2 linked regions of the Nitratidesulfovibrio vulgaris str. Hildenborough genome follow. The protein of the gene in region 2 binds, or shares a complex with, the protein of the main gene of each other region. Links are inferred from orthologs where the notes say so. Each region holds a gene or a part of one and is shown on either strand. Other genes may lie near its edges.

Region 1 (4,277 bases), 650 kb from region 2 along the record:
ACGGCACCAGCCGCATCGCCCGCGGTGCCGTGGTGCATTCGCACTGCTGGCTGCGCAATGCCGAGGTGGAATCAGGCAGCGAGGTCAAGTCGTTCAGCCACCTTGAAGGCGCCACGGTGGGAAAGGGTTGCAGCGTGGGCCCCTTCGCACGGCTTCGGCCCGGTGCCGTCCTTGACGAAGAGGCGCGCGTGGGCAACTTCGTGGAGATGAAGAAGGCACGTCTGCACAAGGGTGCCAAGGCCGGACACCTCACCTACCTCGGCGATGCCGACGTGGGGGCGGGAGCCAACATCGGCGCAGGGACCATCACCTGCAACTATGACGGAAAGAACAAGCATCGCACGGTGATAGGCGCAGGCGCCTTCATCGGCAGCAATACGGCACTGGTTGCCCCGGTCACGGTGGGCGACGGCAGTCTCGTGGGGGCCGGGTCGGTCATCACCAAGGACGTTCCCGAAGCCAGCCTCGCCATTGCCAGAGGCCGCCAGACCAACCTTCCGCGCAAGCCCAAAGCTTGATTTCGCGCCCTGAAAGGGCTAGGGAATACTCATGGAACTGCTAGACCTGCTAGAAAACCGCGTCACGTCGCTTCTTGCGCAGCTCGAATCCCTGCGCGAGGAAAACCGCACCCTCCGAGAAGAGGTTGACAATGGCCTTGCGGCGTTGGCCGAAGAGAATCGTACCCTCAAGGAAGCCCTTGAGCAGGAACGCAGCGTCAAGGATGCCGTCCTCGGACGCATCGACTCGTTGCTGACAACGCTCAAGGACAAAACTGGCGACGCCTAGGGCGCGCCAGCGGGTCCGAATGCGCAGCTTCAACCTCACCGTTCTGGGGCTAGAGGTCTCCTTCAAGGCGGAGGCCGACCCCAAGCGCGTTGAAAGCGCCAAGGCCCTTGTTGAAGAACGGTTCGACAGGCTCAAGTTTCATGGAAGACAGCTGAGCAAGGAGAAGCTGCTGACCTTTCTGGTTCTGGGACTGGCCGACGACCTGTTGCAAGCTAACCGGCGCAACGACGAGACGCGCGAGCGCATCGCCGCTGTGCTGGCCAAGATAGAAGAATTGGCGTGATTCCCGTCGCGCCTTGGCATCAGTACCCCTGGAGTGTGCGTGATAGATATGCCATCGCTGACCTCACAAGCTTGAAATAGGGCATCGGTACGGTGGACCGGTGTGCACGCCCGGCATGACCGGGTAGCCTGAAGGCCCGCCCGAGAAGCCCCCCTGGTCAACACCAGGTCCTGCTTTGGTATGTCACACGGCTCTCCGGGGCCACTGGCCCCTTCGCCGCAGGTCACGACGCCCGACAGCATCCGCGTTTGCATATGAGTGCGCGGAGCGGCCCGGAGCGACGCGGCAGCACCTTGCCTGAATCCCGTCTTCCGTCTTCGGGGTACGGTCGGCATATTGCCGGTCGACTTCAACCGGACGCACGTCCGACACCATAACGGGAGTTCGAGGTATGGGGCTCATGATTTTCGCATATATCGCCATCGGCGCGGTGCTTGGCGCAGGTACGGGTTACCTGCTGCACAGGTATGTCAGCGCAAAGCGCATCGGTGACGCCAACGAACTGGCAAAGCGCATCGTCGAAGAGGCCCGCAAGGAGGCCCAGGCCCAGAAGAAGGAGATACTCCTTCAGGGGCAGGACGAGATATTCAACCAGAAGCGCGAGCTGGAGAACGAGTTCAAGGAACGCGAACGCGAGCTCAAGGCCCGCGACCGCAAACTCGAAGAGCAGGGCGAACGTCTTGAGGAGAAGCTCGAAAAGGCCACCCAGAAGGAACATGAGGTGCTGGCCATAGAAAAGGAGCTCACCCGCAAGGAGCGTCGTCTCGCCACGCTCGAAGAGGAACTCGAAGGCAAGATCGCCGAACAGGACCACCGCCTCGAAGAAGTCTCCGGCCTCACCGCCGAAGAGGCACGGGCGCGCATCATGGAGGAGGTCGAGGCCCGTACACGCCACGAATCCGCCAAGATGATACGCGTCATCGAGATGGAAGCCCGCGAGACCGCAGACCGCAAGGCCAAGGAAATCCTCGCCAGTGCCATCCAGCGCTACGCGGGCGACTACGTCGGTGAACAGACCGTCACCGCCGTGACCCTGCCCAGCGAGGACATGAAGGGCCGCATCATCGGTCGCGAAGGGCGCAACATCCGCGCGCTGGAAGCCGCCACCGGGGTCGACCTCATCATCGACGACACCCCCGAGACGGTCATCCTCTCCGCATACAGCCCCCTGCGCCGTCAGGTCGCCAAGATGGCCCTCGAACGCCTCATCCAGGACGGACGCATCCACCCTGCCCGCATCGAGGACATCGTCCGCAAATGTGAGCAGGAACTCGAAGTGCAGGTTCGCGAAGTCGGCGAACAGGCCACCTTCGACGCGGGTGTGCACGGCATCCACCCCGATATCATCAAGCTGCTCGGCCAGTTGCGCTACCGCACAAGCTTCTCGCAGAACGTCCTGCAACACTCCCTCGAAGTGTCAGCCCTGTGCGGCATGATGGCCGCCGAACTTGGCATGGACATCAAGAAGGCCAAGCGCGCAGGTCTGCTGCATGACATCGGCAAGGCCGTCGACCATGAGGTCGAAGGTCCGCACGCCCTCATCGGCGCCGACATCGCCAAGAAGTACGGCGAAGGCAAGGACATCATCCACGCCATCGCCGCGCACCATGAGGACCAGCCCCCCAAGACCGCGCTGGCGGTTCTGGTCCAGGCCGCCGACTCCATCTCCGGAGCGCGTCCCGGGGCCCGCAAGGAACTGCTCGAGAACTACGTGAAGCGTCTCGAAGACCTCGAGAACATCGCCACGGGCTTCGAAGGCGTCTCCAAGGTCTACGCCATTCAGGCGGGCCGCGAGATACGGGTCATGGTCAACTCCGAGAACGTCGACGACGACCAGACCTACATGCTCTGCAAGGACATCGCCGCCAAGATAGAGAAGAACCTCACCTACCCCGGCCAGATACGCGTCACGGTCATCCGCGAACGCAGGGCCGTGGGGTACGCCAAGTAACGGCCGTCCCTGAGAATGCGCGACAAGAGCCCGGCCATCAGGCCGGGCTCTTTCCATAACGAAGCCCCAACAGCCCCCGACGGCAGACGGATAGCCCATGCAGGACATGCTGTACGCCCTTGACATCTTCGGTACGTTCGCCTTCGCCGTGGCAGGGGCGCTGAAGGCAGCACGCCACGAACTCGACGCACTGGGCGTCCTTGTGCTGGCTACGGTCACAGGAGTGGGCGGAGGCATGGTACGCGACATGATGCTCGCCTACGGCCCTCCGGCGGTGTTCCACAACGACGCCTACCTGCTGGTGTGCCTCGCCGGGGGACTGCTGGTGTTCTTCTTCGCGCGCGGTGTCGCGGCACGGCGCAACCTCGTGCGTTATGCCGACGCGGTGGGGCTTGGCGTCTTCACCGCCATCGGTGGTGCGAAGGCCATGGCCTTCGGCCTCGGCGGACTCCCCGTGGTCTTTCTCGCCGTGCTCACCGCCACGGGCGGCGGCGTCATCCGTGATGTGCTCGTGGGAGAAGTGCCCGCCGTGTTGCGCACGGATTTCTATGCCACGGCGTCCATCCTCGGCGCAGTGGCGCTGCTTGGGCTGGCAGCACTGGGCAGACCCCCTCTGGAACAACTCGCCGGAAGCGCCGCTGTCACGACCGGGCTGCGACTCATGGCCATATGGCTGCGCATGAGGCTTCCGCGCATCCCGCGCGTCGATGACGACGACTGACCGGCACCACACGCCGCTGCCTCCCCAAACGGGGACGACGCGCGGCGCATTCCAGACACCACCGTCCCATTCCAGCCCTCTCCCCCGCCACCATCACCCCGCCGGGGCACATGGGGGCAGCCTCCGATGTCACCAGTGCAGACAACCCGACCCGCGCGAGGCCCGACGACTGGCACCATTTCCGGTGAGTCTGGGGTCACCGCAGTATCCTGTGGGCCGGGGCACCTCCTCCACTCGCCACCCTGCACGCACCTCCGACACACGGCTTTCATCGCACGGCATTCGGACATACACCGGCGTCGCGCACAGCGCCGCGTACGCCACCGTTTTTCATGCAACGGACACAGCTTGCAGCGTCCCTACTACGTCCCTTGCCCCCCCGCCACCTCGTCGACGCAGCATCACCGCACGTTCAGTGCCGGGCCATCACATGCCGGGGTACGCGGTGGGCATTCACGCCAGCAGCCGCACAACATGCCGTCCGGTTTCATCTTCCTGTGGCGATGCCCGCCCCACCGTGGTAGAAGGTCCTAAAT
Region 2 (4,352 bases):
CCACTCCATGAGCCACGTGGCGACGCGGCCCGCCTCTCCGTTGGTACGCACCAGCACAGCCACGTCGCGCCAGCGGCGGCGGAGGGCGAGGTCGCCCATGAAGAGCGACCGAAGGGCCGTCTTGACCTCGGCATCGAGTTCTTCACTGTCGAATGCCGCGACGTGCGTGAGGCGCACGAAGCCTTCTTCTTGTGTCTCGTCGTCCCCACGGGGGGGCGTCTCCTGCGCGGCCCCGGTGAAGGCCCGCGCAAGCTCATCGACGGCTTCACTGAAGACGTCGGGCGGGGTGCCCTCCGGCAGCATGGCGCGCAGCACAGCCGTAGCGTGGGCTTCGTCGCCCAGAAGGGCGAAGACGTCGTTGTTGAAGTGGACGATTTCGGGGCGGCTGCGCCAGTTGCGCGGCAGTGTGCCGGAGATGCCGTCTCCGGCGATGGCCAGAAGTTCGCCATCCCGCAGGACGGCGTCGAACAGGGCGGAATCTCCACCGCGCCAGCCGTAGATGGCCTGTTTGACGTCTCCTACCCATGTGAGACTGCCCCCGCGCGACAGGCACTCGACGGCAAGGGGCTGGATGGCTGCCCACTGGTCCTTGCTGGTATCCTGGAATTCGTCGACGAGGATGTGCGCCAGCCGTGTGCCCATGCGGCAGAACGCCTCGGAGACCCCGTATTCGCCATCGAGCACCCGGCGTGCCATCTGGGGCAGCAATTGCGCGGGGACCTTTCCCTCGCGCAGTTGATAGTCGGGCAGCCTGCGGGCCAGCGTTTCGGCAATGCCCACAAGGGGCATGATGGCGAGGGCGCGTTGCAGAAGCCTTCCGCGTGTGCGGAAGGCGGCGAGGGCGGCCATGAACGCCGAGAAGGCACTCTCCGCTTGTGCGGAGGCGTTGCCGCGCGAAGCCTTGTTGAGGCACTCGTCGAGGTTCGTCTTATGGAGATAGGCCGATTCGGGGACTTTGGCGAACGGTGACGATTCTTCGACTTTGACGAGGAACTTCAGGAAGTTCGCCGCCACGGCGAGGTTCTCGTCGGCCGTCACGCGCGTGAGGGTCGTCGCACCCTGCCGTGCCCGTTCATGCAGCGTGACAAGGCGAGCGCGTACCGCGTCTGCATCCGTCGTCGGCAGGTCGCCGTTGCAAAGATGCCATTCCAGAAGCTCAAGAAGCCGTGCCCGCAGCTTCTCGCCGGTGGCGAAGCCCTTATGGTCCGTATGGTGGATGAGGGTCTCGCAGGCACGGCGAAGCATGTCGCGCAGGGCGGGGTCGTCGTGGCGGGCCGTTTCCAGCACATCGTCGAGAAGCGGTTCGAAGAAGTCCGGGCCTGCGAAGGCCGGTTCGAAGTCGGGCGGCAGGCGCAGGTCGAGGGCCGAGAGACGCACCAGCAGGGTGAGAAGGCTGTCGATGGTACGTATGTTCAGCGCACCGTACTGTCGCAGTATCGTCCCCACCCATCGGTCCGCAAGGGCTGGCGTCCACGGGGCTTCGGGCGACTCGCCGGTTCGCAGTGCCATCTCCTTGAGTCGCCGCACCACCCGTTCCTTCATCTCCGTGGCGGCGCGGTTGGTGAAGGTGGCGGCAAGTATCTCTGGCCAGCAATGCCGACCATCGGCGGAGAGGGTGCAGGCAGGGCCGGTGGAACCGTCCTGTTGGGCTGTGCCTAGCAATTCGAGGAACCGCCGGGTGAGGGTGTATGTCTTCCCCGACCCGGCGGATGCCTTTATCTGAAGCAGTTGCGGATTCTCGATCATGCCTGCGTGTGCCCTTATTCGTCGAGACCGGGCACCATGCCGGCAAGTTCGGCCTGTCCGGTCGATTCAAGCACGGCGCGCCAGTAGTCGGAGCGGATGTTGAGCTTGCGCCTGCGCAGCGTGACAAGTTCAAGGGGCAGATGCACGTACCTGTCCATGAGCTTCGCCACGACCATGCCGGTGCGTCCGGCCATGGCCGCGTGTACCGCATGCTGGCCGAGGAAGCCGCAGTAGACGCGGTCGTTGGCGTTGGCGGGCACGGAGCGGATGATGTAGCTGGGGTCGATGTACTTGAGCGTGTGCGGCAGGCCGCGTTCGTCGCAGTATGCCTTGATTTCGGCGCGCAGCAGCTGGGCTATGTCGCCGAGGATGGGGTTGCCCGAGGCGTCCTTCTTGCCCGTGTCAGCCAGCAGATTCTGCCCCGCACCTTCGGCGACCACGATGACGGCGTGGGCCCGGGCGCGCAGACGGCGTTCGAGCGTCGGTAGCAGGCCGCCCTCGCCATGCAGGGTGAAGGGGGCTTCGGGGATGAGGACGAAGTTGACCTCTTTGAGCGAAAGCGTGGCGTGTGCGGCGATGAAGCCCGACTCGCGCCCCATGAGTTTGACGAGACCGATGCCGTTCATGGCGCCGATGGCCTCGGTATGGGCGCACTGGATGGCTTCGGTGGCCTTGTACACCGCTGTTTCGAAGCCGAACGACTGGCTGATGAAGTTGATGTCGTTGTCGATGGTCTTGGGGACGCCGATGACCGAAATCTTGAGATTGCGGCGCATCACCTCCTGCACGATGTTGGAGGCTGCCTTGAGGGTTCCGTCGCCGCCGATCATGAAGAGTGCGCTGATGTTCATGCGTTCGAGGGCGTCGACGATCTCTTCCGGCGACTGCGGGCCGCGTGACGAACCGAGGATGGTCCCACCGAATTGATGGATGTCCGACACGACATCGGGCGTCAGTTCGACCACGTCATGGCGGTACTTGGGGATGAAACCTTCAAGCCCGTACCGGATGCCCAGCACGGCGGGCACGTCGTAGGCGTGGCGGGCCTCCATGACGATGGCCCGGATGACGTCGTTGATGCCGGGGCACAGGCCACCGCAGGTGACGATGGCGCACTTGGCCTTTGACGGGTCGAAGTAGAGATTACGGCGCGGCCCGGCCGCTTCGAAGTTGAGGGCAGTGCTCTCACCGGCCAGTTCTTCGATGAACTCGGAGTCGAGGTACAGCGGTACACCAGTGTCGTTGGTGTGATGGCAGTAGACCAGAGGGGAGGGTATCTTGGCGGGGCCGAGATGAGGGATGGTGGTGTCGATGACAAGGCCATCCTTCTCGAAACGCGTTCCGGGCATGGGGGCCTCCTTGTTGTGGCTCATTCCGCCGAGTGTAGCATGTGAACGTCGTCGCCGCCACTCATGCGAGTGGCGCGGGCGCGTCGTCAGGGTGATGGCAAGCTGCGGCCTCGCGGGGTTGCTTCGTCTCCGGCGCTTTCGCCCCGGACGGACGCGCATGATGGCAACCGTCCTAGCCGGAGTCGCCCGTCAGTCCATCTACTCCGTTGGCTGCCACGTTCCAGCAACCGGAGGGACAATGAAAGAGGCCGATGCGCACGCACCGGCCTCTCGGCATACGAACCTACCAGGGCGTGGTGGGATACTGGGAACCAAGTTGCGTGTCGAGTGCCGCCTGCGCCGTCTCTTTCAGGACTGCGGCACTGTGTCGCGCGGTCTTGTCGCAGCCGATGACGGGCAGCAGCCCCATGGCGTAGCGACAGGCCTGTCCCACGAGTTCGAGGGTGGTGTTGGCCAGCGAGGTGAGGATGCAGTAGTTCTTCCAGACATACAGCATCTCGCAGCGGACACGGCCACGCACGACGGCGGTGCCGTGCAGGTCGAAGGCCTGCACTTCGTCGCGCAGGACGAAGTTGTCCTGTGCGCGGGCGCGGGCCTGCGGCACGAAGGCGACCGTGGGGCGGGGCAGCATGGTGCGGCTGGCCCGGCGGCAGAGGTCGGTGTCGGCGAAGGCGGTATGGAAGCGGGCGTCGAAGCGACCCAGCTTGCAGAAGGCGGCGGCCTTCACCACGGCGTAGTCGAACGATACGCTGTCCACTTCAAGCGGCAGGTCGAGGTTGCGCCCGCCGTAGCGTGTCCAGTCGAGCATGGTGCGGGGAAAGCGCGAACCCAGCCCGGTGAGGGCCGCAAGCTTGCCCAGCAGGCCGGGGAAGCGCGCCGGGCCGTGCAGCAGTGCGCCCGAGGTGGAGACAACCGCACCCCCTGCGATGGCACAGGCGGGGTTGGTCTCGAGATGTTCGAGAAGGCGGGGCAGACCGCCGGAGAGCAGTTCGACCTCGGGCGAGACGAAGAGCAGGGTCTCGCCGGTGGCGGCACACGCCCCCTTGTTGGCGGCGGTGGCCCAGCCGGCGTCGAACGGCACGTCGACGATGGTCACGTCGGCGTAGGCGGTGCGGGCTGCGTTGGCTGTCCCGTCCGTCGACCCGCGGTCGACGACGATGATCTCGGCCTCGCCCACGAGGGAGCGGATGTCGGCGAGAGCGGTACGGACGGAATCGATGCACCGGCCGATGTAGTTCTTCATGTTATGCGAGACGA

The links. Proteins that work in one complex are often made in the same cells at the same time.
Region 1: DVU_RS09710 (region 2) and rny share a complex: the UniProt entries of both Bacillus subtilis proteins name them as parts of the possible RNA degradosome complex. The link is inferred for Nitratidesulfovibrio vulgaris str. Hildenborough from one-to-one orthologs.

What each region holds. Positions count from the first base shown.
Region 1 is NC_002937.3:2,780,267-2,784,543, forward strand. Bases 848-3,740 are described here. They hold rny (ribonuclease Y), read left to right. Parts: upstream 848-1,460; coding sequence 1,461-3,020; downstream 3,021-3,740. Other genes in these bases: zapA (cell division protein ZapA), read left to right, coding at 848-1,069; DVU_RS12510 (trimeric intracellular cation channel family protein), read left to right, coding at 3,118-3,740. Outside these bases: bifunctional UDP-N-acetylglucosamine diphosphorylase/glucosamine-1-phosphate N-acetyltransferase GlmU, read left to right, coding at 1-518; DVU_RS12490 (cell division protein ZapB), read left to right, coding at 550-786; more of zapA, read left to right, coding at 806-847; more of DVU_RS12510, read left to right, coding at 3,741-3,741. UniProt on the Bacillus subtilis protein: Endoribonuclease that initiates mRNA decay. Initiates the decay of all SAM-dependent riboswitches, such as yitJ riboswitch. Involved in processing of the gapA operon mRNA, it cleaves between cggR and gapA.
Region 2 is NC_002937.3:2,135,630-2,139,981, reverse strand. The notes cover bases 929-3,896. They hold DVU_RS09710 (ATP-dependent 6-phosphofructokinase), read right to left. Parts: upstream 3,096-3,896; coding sequence 1,761-3,095; downstream 929-1,760. Other genes in these bases: DVU_RS09705 (glycosyltransferase), read right to left, coding at 3,379-3,896; DVU_RS09715 (UvrD-helicase domain-containing protein), read right to left, coding at 929-1,746. Also shown: more of DVU_RS09715, read right to left, coding at 1-928; more of DVU_RS09705, read right to left, coding at 3,897-4,352. UniProt on the Bacillus subtilis protein: Catalyzes the phosphorylation of D-fructose 6-phosphate to fructose 1,6-bisphosphate by ATP, the first committing step of glycolysis.